Regions from separate parts of the Rummeliibacillus sp. G93 genome, predicted to be linked through region 2. Evidence: riboswitches for the same ligand, from Rfam matches in the RefSeq annotation. Region 2 holds a riboswitch; the other holds the start of a gene.
The links. A riboswitch is a leader RNA that binds a small molecule or an ion and turns the genes downstream of it on or off. The one in region 2 is predicted to bind FMN.
Positions count from the first base shown of each region.

Region 1: it holds a riboswitch for FMN, as region 2 does, so the genes downstream of both, M2M59_RS05690 (ECF transporter S component) here and ribD (bifunctional diaminohydroxyphosphoribosylaminopyrimidine deaminase/5-amino-6-(5-phosphoribosylamino)uracil reductase RibD) in region 2, are expected to answer to the same signal.

Region 1 is NZ_CP097314.1:1,147,523-1,154,880, reverse strand. Features, by position in the region: gene M2M59_RS05705 (C40 family peptidase) at 1-546, opposite strand, end outside; gene M2M59_RS05700 (LysR family transcriptional regulator) at 863-1,747, shown strand; gene M2M59_RS05695 (oxygen-dependent tRNA uridine(34) hydroxylase TrhO) at 1,795-2,748, opposite strand; gene M2M59_RS05690 (ECF transporter S component) at 2,937-3,515, opposite strand; FMN riboswitch at 3,673-3,809, opposite strand; gene M2M59_RS05685 (ATP-binding protein) at 3,931-5,715, opposite strand; gene M2M59_RS05680 (response regulator transcription factor) at 5,708-6,424, opposite strand; gene ccsB (c-type cytochrome biogenesis protein CcsB) at 6,654-7,358, opposite strand, start outside.
Region 2 is NZ_CP097314.1:2,978,313-2,985,670, reverse strand. Features, by position in the region: gene M2M59_RS15070 (heavy metal translocating P-type ATPase) at 1-552, shown strand, start outside; gene copZ (copper chaperone CopZ) at 583-792, shown strand; gene M2M59_RS15060 (DUF6612 family protein) at 1,082-1,930, shown strand; gene M2M59_RS15055 (lmo0937 family membrane protein) at 2,091-2,237, shown strand; FMN riboswitch at 2,374-2,507, shown strand; FMN riboswitch at 2,650-2,783, shown strand; FMN riboswitch at 2,928-3,058, shown strand; gene ribD (bifunctional diaminohydroxyphosphoribosylaminopyrimidine deaminase/5-amino-6-(5-phosphoribosylamino)uracil reductase RibD) at 3,211-4,296, shown strand; gene ribE (riboflavin synthase) at 4,307-4,945, shown strand; gene M2M59_RS15040 (bifunctional 3,4-dihydroxy-2-butanone-4-phosphate synthase/GTP cyclohydrolase II) at 4,964-6,154, shown strand; gene ribE (6,7-dimethyl-8-ribityllumazine synthase) at 6,170-6,640, shown strand; gene M2M59_RS15030 (NAD/NADP octopine/nopaline dehydrogenase family protein) at 6,821-7,358, shown strand, end outside.

The DNA.
Region 1 (7,358 bases), 1.4 Mb from region 2:
TTCTTCTTCCTGCATTTCTTGGAATTGGTTTTGTAGCTTAGATTGCTTCTCTTGCAAATTGTGTTTTTCTTTAGCAAGCTTAGCTTTGTCTTTTTTCTGTTCATCTAATAAGTTTTGGTCTGCATCTAAAATGGTTTTTACAGAAACAGTACGGCTTACAGCATCCGCAAAGTTATCTGCACCTAAAATAGCATTTAGGTATGGACTGAATGTGCGATCTTGATTTTGGTATGCTTTTAAACGGTCCTCAATAATCTTTGAGCGTTCATTGATCGTTTTTTCAGTTTTTGCAATCTCATTGTTTGTTTCTGCTATTTCTTGTAAAGTTTTTTCATATTCAGCTTGTTTTTTGTCTAGTTGTTTTTGTAGTTGTTTAATTTCTTTATTTAAGAGGTTAATTTTATGATCGATGGATGCTTTCTTTTGAATCATCTGCGCGGATGTTTTTGCATTTACATCAATTGGTTGTTGCGTTGTGTACATAAAGCCGCATGACAGTGCAAGGGTTGCTATAGCAGTGCGACCCCATTTTGTGCGTTTATTCAATCTAAATCAACTCATTTCCCTAATTTTCTTTATATGCGTTATTTACCATTACTTATATTATCATGAATAAAGCGTTTGTATAGGTCTTTTGATGGCATTTAATAGAAGCGTAACGGATGTTACATATTTGTCATAATATTCTTTTCTTCTATTTTCTTCTACAAATTATATCACTTACTTTCCTATAAGTCTTTTATATTGTTTTTATTCCATTTTTTAAATAGGATTCACAACCTTTTATTCATCCCTTAACAAAGCGAAAAAGGCTGTAGATATGTTACTATAATTAAATCAAGGGTAAGAGGAGCGAAGTCTAATGGAATGGCAACAGTTAGAATATTTTCAGGTGTTGGCTAAAATCCAGCATATGACCAAAGCAGCCGAGAAATTGTCTATTTCCCAACCAGCACTAAGCCGATCAATAGCTAGGTTAGAAATGGAGTTGGGGGTTCCTTTATTTGAAAGACAGGGCCGTTCCATCAAGCTAAATAGGTATGGCGAAATATTTGTTAAACGTGTGCACAATATTATGCGAGAATATCAAGATGGGCTCCATGAAATTCAAGAACTAATTAATCCGAATCACGGAGAAGTATATCTAGGCTTTTTACATACACTTGGCACAAATGTAGTGCCAGATTTGATTATGCATTTTAGAAAACAGTTTCCAAATATTCATTTTGTCCTAAAGCAAAATCACACTCACTCACAGCTTAAGCAACTAAAATCCGGGGAACTAGACCTGTGTCTGCTCGCTGAAATGAATGTAGAAAAACCTATAGAATGGATGGAACTTTGGCGTGAAGAGCTATATGCTATAGTACCAATATCACACCCGCTTGCCGATCGTAAAACTATTACCATATTTGAGTTGGCCAACGAACCTTTCGTATTGCTTAAAAAGGGATATGCCTTGCGCATTCAGATTGATGAAGCGCTAAATCAAGCAGGCTTAACTCCGACAATTACATTTGAAGGGGATGAGGTAGCCACGGTAGCAGGTTTCGTGGCCGCAGGATTAGGTGTTTCCATATTGCCTGACGGAGAAGAAATAAATCCAAATAGGATGGCGAAAATAAAAATTAGCGATTTAAAATTAGAAAGGGTCATTGGGATGGCTTGGTCTTTAGAACGTTATCTATCTCCAGGTGCTAAGCAATTCCGACAATTTATTCTTCAATATTTTAAGAATAAAAAATAGTTATAAAAAAAAGCAAAACGCCCTGTGCGTTTTGCTTTTTTCAATATCTATTTAGCAATCGTTTCGCCAATTTGCGCTAGACGATCTAGTACTTCACTTTCAGTTAATTGATGTTTAGCAATATAACGGTTTCTTGGATGCACCCTACATTCATGCGTACAACCACCTAGATGCTTATCTTCATTTTCTTCCGAACATAAGATTTGTTTATTGCATTCAGGATTTGCACAATTTATATAACGCTCACAAGGTTCACCATCAAAGTGGTCTCTACCAACGATGACATGTTCTACTTGGTTAACTGGAACCGCAATTCGTTCATCGAACACATAGCATTGGCCATCCCATAATTGTCCTTTAGCTACTTCATCTTTACCATATGTGACAATGCCTCCGTGAAGCTGAGCCACATTGTCAAAGCCTTCTCTCTTCATCCATCCAGAGAATTTTTCACAACGAATGCCGCCCGTGCAATATGTCAAGATTTGCTTACCTTCAAATTGCTCTTTATTTTCATTAATCCACTCTGGCAATTCGCGGAATGTTTGAATATCTGGACGAATGGCACCTCTAAAATGTCCCAGATCATATTCATATGTGTTACGTGCATCTATCACAACTGTATTATCTTCTTGCATTCTTTTCAAAAACTCTGCTGGTTCTAAATATTCACCGGTTAATTCATTTGGATTAATATCTTCTTCTAAATGGAGATTCACCAATTCATCTTTCGGACGTACATGCATTTTTTTAAAGGCATGGCCCTCTGCTTCATCTATTTTAAAAACAATTCCATCAAAAAGTGGATTGTTTCGCATATAATCCATATATGCATTTGTAGCTTCTACAGTTCCAGAAAGTGTACCATTGATTCCTTCTGGAGCAACCAATATACGGCCTTTTAATTCATTTGATTGGCAGTATGCTAGATGCTCCTGAGCAAATTGCGCAGGATCTTCAATTTTTGTATAGAAATAATATAATAAAACTTGATATTTCATTTATTTCACCTATCTTTCATATTTACAAGATATTAAGACGGGGTCAGTAATTTTTAGACGCCGATAAATCTTGGCTTTTAAAACGACTTATCTATTATACTATAATTTAAAGAAAAAAGGGGCTCATTAGCTCGAACTCCATTAAACAAAAAAAGCTAGCTTATTTATCATAAGCTAGCAATCTATTTTTACATATATTGTTTTTGCTGTTTTTGTATCCACTTTTTCATGTTTGAAGCTAGAAGTAAGAAGATAGCTGTTAGGATAATACCTTTAATAATATTAAAAGGCAATATACCCGTCACAATTGTTTTTGTTAGGACAGCTCCTGTCTCAGTTGGTACATTTAAAAAGTAGGAATACATCGGCATAAATAAGAAATAATTAAGAACGCTCATTCCTATAGCCATTGAAATTGTACCGACCACTAATCCAGTTGAAAGCCCTTTGGTAGTTGTTAAACGTTTATATACAAAGTAAACCGGCATAATAAATAATATACCTGTTGTAATATTTGCCAAATGTCCTACTGGCACACCTGTTGGGCTGCCTTTATAAAACCAATCTAGCACATTTTTGATGACTTCTACTGTTATTCCTGCAACAGGTCCCATTGTAATTGTTGCCAAAAGAGCTGGGATATCACTAAAGTCGACTTCTAGAAAAGCCGGGAATGGAGGCAATGGAAAGTTAAAAATCATTAATACAAATGAAATACTGCTCAACATTCCAATCGTCACCATTTTTTGTAGACGTGTGTTCTTCAACGTTTTTCTCTCCTTTTGCGATTCACTTCAAAAAGAGGAAAGGCCCGTTTTGATTATGAACAAATAAACCCCTAAGCAAAAATTCGCTTAAGGGAGAGTTAGGCATAGTCAAATAAACGTCTTCGCATTCAACAAAAAAATGCACAGACGACCGTACCTTCACCTTCTCCCATCCAGACTATACTGTCGGCCCTGGATTCTCACCAAGTCCTGCCTTAACGGCTCGCGGGCTCAAGAGGTCAAAATGCCTCTAATACCGCCGATCGGGAATTTCACCCTGCCCCGAAGATGAATCAATATGTTTTTATTACAATTCCACTATATAAGAGATTTAGAACTTTGTAAAGAGAGTTGCACCATTCGTTGTAACAAAAAACGCCAGCATCTTTATGCTGGCGTTTTTAACTATTAAAATTTACTTACTGATCTTGGCTAACGGCAAGTAGAAAATAAAACTTGTACCCACATCCACTTCACTTTCTACCAAGATCCTTCCTTTATGTGCTTCAATAATATTTTTAGTAATCGCAAGTCCTAATCCTGTGCCGCCTTTTCCCCTAGTTCTTGCTTTATCAGCCTTATAGAATCGCTCAAATACATATTCTATGTCTTCTTTTGGAATACCTGCGCCATTATCCTTTACTTGGATACGCGCGTAGTCTTGCTGCTGATCGACAACAACTTGTACTATACCTTTTTCCCTTGTATGGCGAATGGCATTGTCAATTAAATTGGTTAGGACTTGCTCAATACGGTCTTCATCTAAACTAATCAGTGTCACATCATCAAATGACGATGAGTAGGTTAGCGTGATATGCTTTTCTCTTGCTGCTTGCACAAATTTCTGGGTAATTCGTTCGAACACGGGCGTAATAGGTACTACTTCTTTATATAAGGTGATGTTCCCCGATTCCATCCTCGCCAAATCTAGCAAGTCTGTAACTAACCTACCCATTCTCTGTGATTCATCATAGATAATTCGTATCATTTCATTCCGTTCTTCCTCACTAGATACGACATCATCGATAATAGCTTCACTATAGCCTTGCAGCATAGCAATCGGCGTTCTTAGTTCATGTGATACATTTGCGATAAAGTCAGAACGCAACTTATCCAAGCGATGTTCTTCTGTTTTATCACGAAGCACAGCAACAGCCCCCCGAACAGAATCGCCGCTATAGAGAGGGCTTATAGAGATTAAAAAATATGCCCCTTCCATTTCCAACTCTTCTCTTAATACTTCTTCCATTTCTAAGACATGGTCAAGCATATGGTAAATTTCATTAGGGATCAATTGGTGTTCATCTCGTTTTTTGATCGCCCATTTCTGAAGCAAGAGATCCGCGGGAGGGTTGCTTAATATGATACTTCTTTCACTATTAAATGTAATAACAGCATCTGTCATCGAAGTTAGAATGCTTGAAAGTTGTTCTTTTTCTTGGTTGATAACTTCCATATGGTGCTTGAGCTGCTTACCCATTTGGTTAAAGGCTATCCCTAGCTGACCAATTTCGTCATTTTGCAGTACCGGTACCTTTTTATCAAAGTGTCCCTTCGCTAATTCAAACGCCGCTTCACGAATTTTCAATAAAGGGGATGTGATACGCGTTGATAAGAAAAAGGCAAAGAAAGTTGTTAATAGAAAGGCTATAATAGCTGATAGAAATACAATCTTTGTTGTTTCTTTTGATGTTCGATGGATCGCATCAGGACTTTGATAGATAAAGACGACACTATGCTCCATCTTCTCAACATTTAAAGGAAAGGCTAAAACAATATACGATTCAACATGGTCCTTCTCGGTCGAGGAAGGAAGCATCATTTCTTTCACAATGGGTTTAGATGAAGTAAAAGCTTTATTGAAGGATTTTTCACGAATAATCCGTTCTTTAATCTTTTCTGAATTGACCCCTTCTTGCAAAGAAAATAGATCATCACCAGGCTTGTCTGCAATAACTGCATTTGTTTCATCGCTTAATATATCATGTATTATGGATTTAGTAGAGGCAATCGATTTATGGTCATCGACGACTCGTGCGATGGTAGTTGCTTCTTGTCTTAGTAGGGCTTCAGATTGTTGGGTATGGTATTTGGATAAAAATTCAAGCATCAATACTGTGAATACAAATAAAACAAATGAAACGAGAAGCAATATGGTTACCCATAGCTTCCCGACTACACTGCCCCATATCCTAATCATTCACTACCTCAAATTTATAGCCTACTCCCCAAACAGTTACAATCATTTTTGCAGCATTTTCCGATACACGATTTAATTTTTCACGAAGTCTTTTGACATGTGTATCAACTGTACGCAGATCACCGAAGAAATCATAATGCCATACTTCTTTCAATAGCTGTTCTCGGTCAAATACTTTATCTGGTGCTTTTGCCAAATAATAAAGCAATTCATATTCCTTCGGTGTTAGATTCACTTCTACGCCATCCGCTGAAACGCGATGTGCATCATTGTCAATAGTCAAATGCGGGAACACAACTAAATCCTTCGAAACCGATGTCACTGTTACGGGTGAAAAGGCTGCCGATCTGCGTAGAATAGCTTTTACTCGTAGTACTACTTCCCGAGGGCTAAATGGCTTTACAATATAATCGTCCGCTCCAGTTTCAAAGCCTTGGACCCTATTAGCCTCTTCACCTTTTGCTGTTAATAAAATAATTGGTGTTGATTTCTTCTCACGAATTTCCTCGCAGGCTTCTAAACCATCTTTCTTCGGCATCATAATATCTAAAAGAATACAGCGGTAATCATTGGTTAATGCTTTTTCTACCGCTTCTTCTCCATTTTCTGCTTCTTCTACTATGTATCCTTCACGCTCAAGATACATTCTGATAAGTCGACGAATTCTTTCCTCATCATCAACTATTAATATTGAAATTTGTTCAGTCACTGTACATGCCTCCCAGTATGCTATAGTATTATTGTACAATTCTTAATAGAAAATGAAAAGAAAAGCCTTTTTCTCATAAGAGAAAAAAGGCTTTTCTTTTGTCATAGAAACAGCATCTAAAGACAAGTACTCTAGTCATTACAGCGTATTCTCATTGTGAATTATCAAGCTAACCTTATATCTAACTATATTTAACTATAGTTGTTAGGTTTATTGCTTTAATTAGTTTTTATCCAGCATAAGAATGTAGACCAGCAATAATCAAGTTAACTGCTACAAGATTGAACATAATAATAACAAACCCGATTACTGCAAGCCATGCTGATTTTTGTCCTTGCCACCCTTTAGATAAACGCAGGTGAAGAAATGCCGCATAGAATAACCAAGTAATAAGAGCCCAAACTTCTTTAGGATCCCATCCCCAGAATCTTGACCAAGCTTCTTGTGCCCAAATCATAGCGAAGACTAGCGCACCAAGTGAAAAGACAGGGAAACCAATTAGTACAGATCGATAACCAACTTCATCCAACAACTGCATATTTACTCGTTTTGTAAGTGGTTGGATTGCACGGCTAATGGATTTGCGAAGAATTAAACGAATGATAATATACAAGATTGAGCCAAAGAGTATGGACCAAACTACTGTCGTTAATTTTTTCGCATTTACTAATGCCGGCATGGCAGCTAAAGGTTTCATCTTGTCTGGAGATTTCATTTCATATTCATGCATACCGAATAGAGCCGGCGTGTTGTAAGTAATTTCTTGTGTAGCGCCATTTTTATCTACATAGGTGAAGTCAGCATTATAATCCATTAATTTAAAAATAGTAGTTACAATCACAAATCCTAATACAAGTACGCCAGCATACATGACGATTTCTAGCCAAATGCTGCTCTTTGTACGTTTTTGTGTATCAACGCTCTTCATGAGATA
Region 2 (7,358 bases):
GGTATTGTAGCAGTAGCGGATACAATTAAGGAAACAGCTCCACAAGCTATCAAAGAGTTAAAAGAACAAGGTCTGGAAGTAATTATGCTGACAGGCGATAATGAAAGAACAGCAGAGGCTATTGCGAAACAAGTAGGCATTGATCATGTCATCGCGCAAGTATTGCCTGAAGAAAAAGCAGATAAAGTAAAAGAAATCCAAGCACAGGGTAAAAAAGTAGCAATGGTTGGCGATGGTGTTAACGATGCCCCTGCCCTTGTGACAGCAGATATCGGGATTGCGATTGGCACAGGTACAGAAGTGGCTATTGAAGCAGCCGATGTGACTATCTTAGGCGGCGAGCTGCTGCTTATACCAAAGGCGATCAAAATCAGTCATGCAACCATTCGCAATATCCGCCAAAACCTATTTTGGGCATTCGGCTATAATACAGCTGGCATCCCTGTAGCAGCCATCGGTTTACTAGCTCCATGGATAGCAGGTGCTGCTATGGCATTAAGCTCAGTTAGTGTTGTGACAAACTCGCTTCGATTGAAACGGATAAAATTATAAGCGGTACACTTTGAAGGAGGTGAATACAGAATGGAAACGAAAACATTAGCCGTACAAGGTATGTCTTGCGGTCATTGCAAATCTTCAGTAGAAGGTGCTTTGAATCAATTGGATGGCGTATCATCAGCTGAAGTAAATTTAGAGGCTGGTAATGTAGCTGTTGCTTATGATGATTCAAAAGTAACGCTTGCTGCTATGAAAGAAGCGATTGAAGAACAAGGCTATGATGTGGAAGCATAATGCAAAAAGAAGAAGCTGATTTCCTATATGGAAACCAGCTTTTTTATTTTATGAAGAGGTGTTAACTACTAATAAAAAGTGGGAAAAGGCAATATCATACTAGTTCTATGGAAACAAACATAAGAAGACATAATACTCAGTGTGAGAAATTTGTATTAATTCATATGTCACCTTCCTTTTATTCCATTGAAATACAAAAAAATTAAAAATAGTAAATATGGTTGACTGCATTTTTTAGTGCTTCCTTTATACTAAATTGTAGGACGAAATATAAAAGAAGGAAGTGGAAGTGTTGAAAAAAATTCTTTCCCTTACAATGGGATTACTTTTGGTATTTATGCTAGGAGCATGTAACTCAAAGGCAGAACCAGTAAACAAACAAAATGGGTCTACTGCCAAAGCTGATTCAGGTTTGACATTAGAGCAAGTATTTAAAAAATCTACTGAAGCCTCTAAAAACTTAAAAAGTTACAGAACAAAAATGGAAGTTATACAAAATATCAATTCTGGTCAAAATAATGTAGAGACAGATACAGGTATCATCATGGATGTAGTTCAAAACCCTATGTCTTTCTATCAAAAGTTAATGATGAAGGCTCCAGAGTCTGACAAAATGATTCAAACAAAGAGCTATTTTACAAAGGACGGTATGTTTACGTATGATCCAAATTCAAAAAAATGGATGAAGTTCCCAGCGGAAATGGCGGATCAATTAGCGCAAGCTTCCAATCAACAAACAGATCCTATGGCAGAGATTAAGCAACTGAAGAAATTCGTCAAGGACTTTAAATTTAAACAAAATGATAAAAACTATATCCTATTATTAAATGCTTCAGGTGAAAAGTTCACTCATTTCATTCAAGAAAAGGTTCAAAAAACATTGCCAGCTGGAATGGCTAATTCTGCTGAATTGTTGAAAGATATGAAAATCAACAAAGTAGATTATGAGATTCATATCGATAAAAAGACATTTTATCCGACTATGTTAAATCTCAACATGGACATGTCATTAAATGCTCAAGGTCAACCAGTAAAGATAAAACAAGAGATCATGAGCAAGTATGAGAAATATAATCAAATTAAAGAAATAGTAGTGCCGGAAAAAGTAAAGAAAAAAGCAGTTGAAATTAATTCTTAATGAATTGAACTTCTATATAGTGATTAGACCAATTTTGCAGATTAGCAGCAGAATTATTGCGAGTGAAGATAATTTGGCAAGCATTTGTTTAGTAAATTGTTCTGCGGGGTAATAAATAAATGTAAATAAATTTAAATTATCTGCAGAAAGGATGTTTATGATGCTTTGGACGTTAATAGGACTTCTAGTTCTTTTCTGGGTACTAGGCCTTATATTCCATATTGGCGGAGGATTAATTCATATTCTTCTTGTCATTGCGCTGATTGTCTTTATTGTTCGCCTTTTCACTGGAACAGCACGAAGTTGAACGACGTAGCGTATAATAGAAAATAATAAAGAGTGCCTTAGAAGAGAATGCTTCTAAGGCACTCTTTTTTGAAGTGATTAAGATTAATAGCTTTCTTTTTTGTTTTACTAAGTTTATAATGATTTCGAATAAAAGAATATTCCTTCGGGGTCGGGTGAAATTCCCAATCGACGGTGATGAAGCAATTCTAAGCCCGTGAGCCTTTTTTAAAGGCAGGATTTTGGTGAGAATCCAAAGCCGACAGTATAGTCTGGATGGGAGAAGGATGTAGAGCAAGCTGAATGCCTTGTGAAGAAAAATATACTTCAATAGGTTTATTTAGTAATGACTTTTACATACGAATTCCAACACAACCCCGTAGAGAAATCTATGGGTTTTTCTTTTTTCTGAAACTCATACACAATTTTATATGGTTGTCCTTCGGGGTCGGGTGAAATTCCCAATCGACGGTGATGAAGCAATTCTAAGCCCGTGAGCCTTTTTTAAAGGCAGGATTTTGGTGAGAATCCAAAGCCGACAGTATAGTCTGGATGGGAGAAGGATGTAGAGCAAGCTGAATGCCTTATGAAGAAAAAAAGCACTTCAATAGGTTTATTTGGTGATGTCTTTGCAGCCAAATTCCACAATGTACCCCGTAGAGAAATCTATGGGTTTTTCTTTTTTCTAAAGCTCATACACAATTTTATATGGTTTGTCCTTCGGGGTCGGGTGAAATTCCCAATCGACGGTGATGAAGTAATTCTAAGCCCGTGAGCCTTTTTTAGGCAGGATTTGGTGAGAATCCAAAGCCGACAGTATAGTCTGGATGGGAGAAGGACGTATGGTGAGTGGTACCAGCCTTTGGAAGAAAAATACACCTTCCTAGGTTTATTTAGTGCACCCATTTTTACATACAATCTCCTAAACTCCTTAGTTGACAATAGCTAAGGGGTTTTCTATTTGTAATGAACTACAACAGATAGGGAGGAAAGAAATGACGGATGAATTTTATATGAGCCTTGCTTTAGATTTAGCAGGAACTACTAAGCAGCAAACGTCGCCAAATCCGGCAGTAGGAGCCGTTATTGTTTCAAATGGCGAAATAGTAGGCCTTGGCGCACATTTAAAGGCGGGGGGCCCGCATGCTGAAATTCATGCCCTACGAATGGCAGGATCACAAGCGAATGGAAGCACTGTTTATGTAACGCTGGAACCTTGCAGCCATTACGGAAAAACACCTCCTTGTGCTAACGCATTAATTGAAGCAGGTGTAAGTCGTGTAGTCATCGCTGCACAGGATCCCAATCCATTAGTTGCGGGCAAAGGATTGCAGCTTTTAAGAGATGCTGGGATTGAAGTAACAACAGATATTTTGCTAGAAAGAGCGCAGGCGTTAAATAAAGAATTCTTTGCTTATATTCAACAACGAAAACCGTTTGTTACTTTAAAACAGGCCATCACATTAGACGGTAAAATAGCAGCAAAAAGAGGAATCGGAGAGCAAATTACAAGTGAGGAATCACAGGTGGATGTTCATAAGGATCGCGAAAATCATGATGCCATTTTAGTAGGAATCGGCACGGTATGTTCAGACAATCCACGCCTTACCAATCGACTTGGAAATACAAAGAAGCAACCGATTCGAATAATTTTAGACACGCATTTAAGGATTACGCCAGATAGATTGGTGATAATGGATAGTTCCGCGCCAACGTGGATTGTAACAGGTTCAAAAGCTTCAGCAGAAAAGATTGCACAGTTAAGCCAGATATCACATGTGAAAATTCTGCAGCTTACAAAACCTTTAATTGACATAGAAGAATTATTACTAGAGCTGGGAAAACGCCAGATTATGAAGCTGTATGTAGAAGGCGGCCAAACGGTCAATGCAAGTTTTTTGAAATCCGGTTCAGTAAATCAATTAATCACATATATAGCGCCTAAAATTGTCGGTGGGAAAAATGCTATTCCAATGTTTTCTGACTTAGGAGTGACACAAATGGAGGATGCTTTGGAACTCGAATTGCAAGAAATCCACAAAATCGGTGAAGATTTGAAAATAGTATCTGTATTGAAATGAGGTGGAATTGATTTTTACTGGAATAGTAGAAGATATAGGCAAGGTCAAAGCAATCAAACGTGGTGGCCAAAGTATGCAATTAACAATAGAATCTCGAAAGATAACAGATGACATTCATTTAGGTGACAGCATTGCCATTAATGGGGTTTGTTTAACGGTTACCTCTTTTTCGGAAAGTGCCTTTACGGTTGATGTAATGCCGGAGACAGTGAAAGGGACGAGTATTCAATCATTGCAATTGGGTCATAGTATCAATTTAGAACGAGCAATGCCGGCAAATGGCCGTTTTGGCGGGCATTTTGTATCTGGACATGTGGATGGTACAGGTATTATTTTGCGCAAGCGCAAAGTGGAGAATGCGATATATATTGATATTGGTATTGCAGAGGAGCTCAGAAAATATTGTATTTTAAAAGGCTCGGTAGCTATTGATGGCATCAGCCTTACTATTTTCGATATTCAGCCACGCCAGCTCACAGTTTCAATCATTCCGCATACTTTAAGTGAGACAGTGTTAGGCATAAAAAAGGAACAGGATCTTGTCAATATTGAAAATGATTTGCTTGGCAAATACGTGATTCAGCATGCTGAGAGGCAACAAAAAGAAACACCAATGACGATGGATTTTTTAATGCAAAATGGATTTTAAAAAGAGGCGGTGTTTAATATGTTTCATTCAATAGAAGAGGCAATACAAGATTTGAAAAAAGGAAAAATGATTATTGTAGTGGATGATGAAAATCGTGAAAACGAAGGAGATTTACTCGTCCTTGCGGAGTATGCAACACCCGAAAACATCAATTTCATGGCTACTTATGGTAGAGGATTAATTTGTACGCCAGTATCACAGGAGCTGGCGGAACACCTTGAACTTTATCCAATGGTTCACAACAATACAGACAATCACCAAACAGCCTTTACAGTGAGCATTGACTATAAGGATACAACCACAGGCATTAGTGCATTTGAACGTTCGGAAACCATTATGCAGCTATTAAACAAAGATGCAGGTGAGGCTGACTTTCGGCGACCGGGACATGTTTTTCCACTCATTGCTAAAGAGAATGGCGTTCTCGAACGCCAAGGGCATACTGAAGCAGCAATTGATTTTGCTAGGATTTGCGGCAGTGAACCCGCAGCCGTTATCTGTGAAATTATGAGCGATAATGGTGAAATGTCTAGAGTACCGGAATTACTAGTGTTAGCTGAAAAATATAATTTAAAAATCGTTACCATTGCAGACCTCATTCGCTATCGTTATATCCATGAAAAACTAGCAAAACGCGAAGCATCTGTGAAAATGCCTACAACACTTGGTGAATTCCAAATGGTTGGCTATTCAAACAAAATAGATAGCAAAGAGCATATAGCTTTAGTAAAAGGGGAGTTGCGGGAGGAAGATGCTCCGTTAGTGCGTATTCACTCGGAATGCTTGACGGGAGACGTGTTTCATTCAAATCGGTGCGATTGCGGACCGCAATTGGAGAAGGCGATAGAAAAGATTGAAGCTGCTGGTACAGGTGTCATTCTTTACATGCATCAAGAAGGCAGAGGGATTGGACTGTTAAATAAACTGAAAGCCTATGAGCTTCAAGAGCAGGGCTTGGATACAGTGGAAGCAAATGAACAATTGGGCTTTCCAGCTGAAATGCGTGATTATGGACTTTGTGCCCAAATGCTCCGCGACTTGGGTGTAACTAGGGTTCGCTTAATGACGAACAACCCAGAGAAAGTAGAAGGGCTAAGGAAATATGGAATTGAGATTGTAGAACGAGTAGCGCTTGAAACTGAGGCTGTTGCTGAAAATCAATATTATTTACAAACGAAAAAAATAAAAATGAATCATATTCTTGCATAGGGAGTGTTACAACACATGGGACAAGTATTAGAAGCACAATTAATAGGAACTGATTTAAAAATAGGGATTGTTGTAGGTAGATTTAATGAATTTATAAATGCCAAATTGCTAGGCGGAGCAATGGATGGTTTAAAACGCCATGGCGTATCTGAAGATGATATAGATGTAGCTTGGGTGCCGGGAGCATTCGAGGTACCATTTATTGCAAAGAAATTGGCGGATACGAAGAAATATGACGCCATTATTGGTCTAGGTACGGTGATTAGAGGCTCCACATCTCATTATGATTATGTTTGCAATGAAGCGGCTAAAGGAATTGCAAATGTTGGATTAACTACTGGAGTGCCGGTTATCTTTGGTATTGTTACAACGGAAAACATCGAACAAGCAATCGAACGTTCTGGAACTAAATCAGGAAATAAAGGATATGATGCAGCTGTTTCTGCGATTGAAATGGCTAATTTAAATAGTTTGATTGGAGAATAAGCAATTATAAATGGTATGAGGCTTAGCATTTTAGCTAAGCCTCTTATTTTATTGGAAAAAATCAGGATGTTTAATGTGAGGGAAGTACGGGAATAGAAACATGAAAATGAAAAAATATGATGATTAATTTTAAATAGAAAAAACATGAAAACGCTATCATAGAAAGGGAGACTGTTATTTATGAAAATTACAATCGTTGGTTCTGGGCATGGAGGATCTGCTGCAGCAGCAGCGATGGCACAGGCAAGGCATGAGGTCAGCATGCTAAAACTAAGCAACCGACCAGATCAGCATTTTGAAAAGCTAAAAGAAACAAAAGAAATCAAGTTAGAAGGCATCGAAGGCAATGGTACATATCAGCTAGCAAATGTAACAAATAACCCTGCAGCGGCTATTCCTGAAGCGGATATCATTTTAATTTATTACGTTTCGAATTACCACGAGAATTTAGCTAAGGCGCTTGCCCCTTATCTCCAGGCTGAGCAAACGGTTTATATTTGCCCAGGGTATTTAGGTAGTTTACTCTTTAAGAGAGAAATGGAACGAATCGGACGAATTCAAGAAGCCCCATTATTTGTAGAAGGCGAAACACTTCCGTATAGCTGCCGTATTACATCCCCGGGTGTAGTAACTATTTATTCTAAGAACTATGGACACCCAATAGCAGCATTGCCGGCGAACCGTATTGAAGAGGCATGCAGAATATTAGAACCAGTAC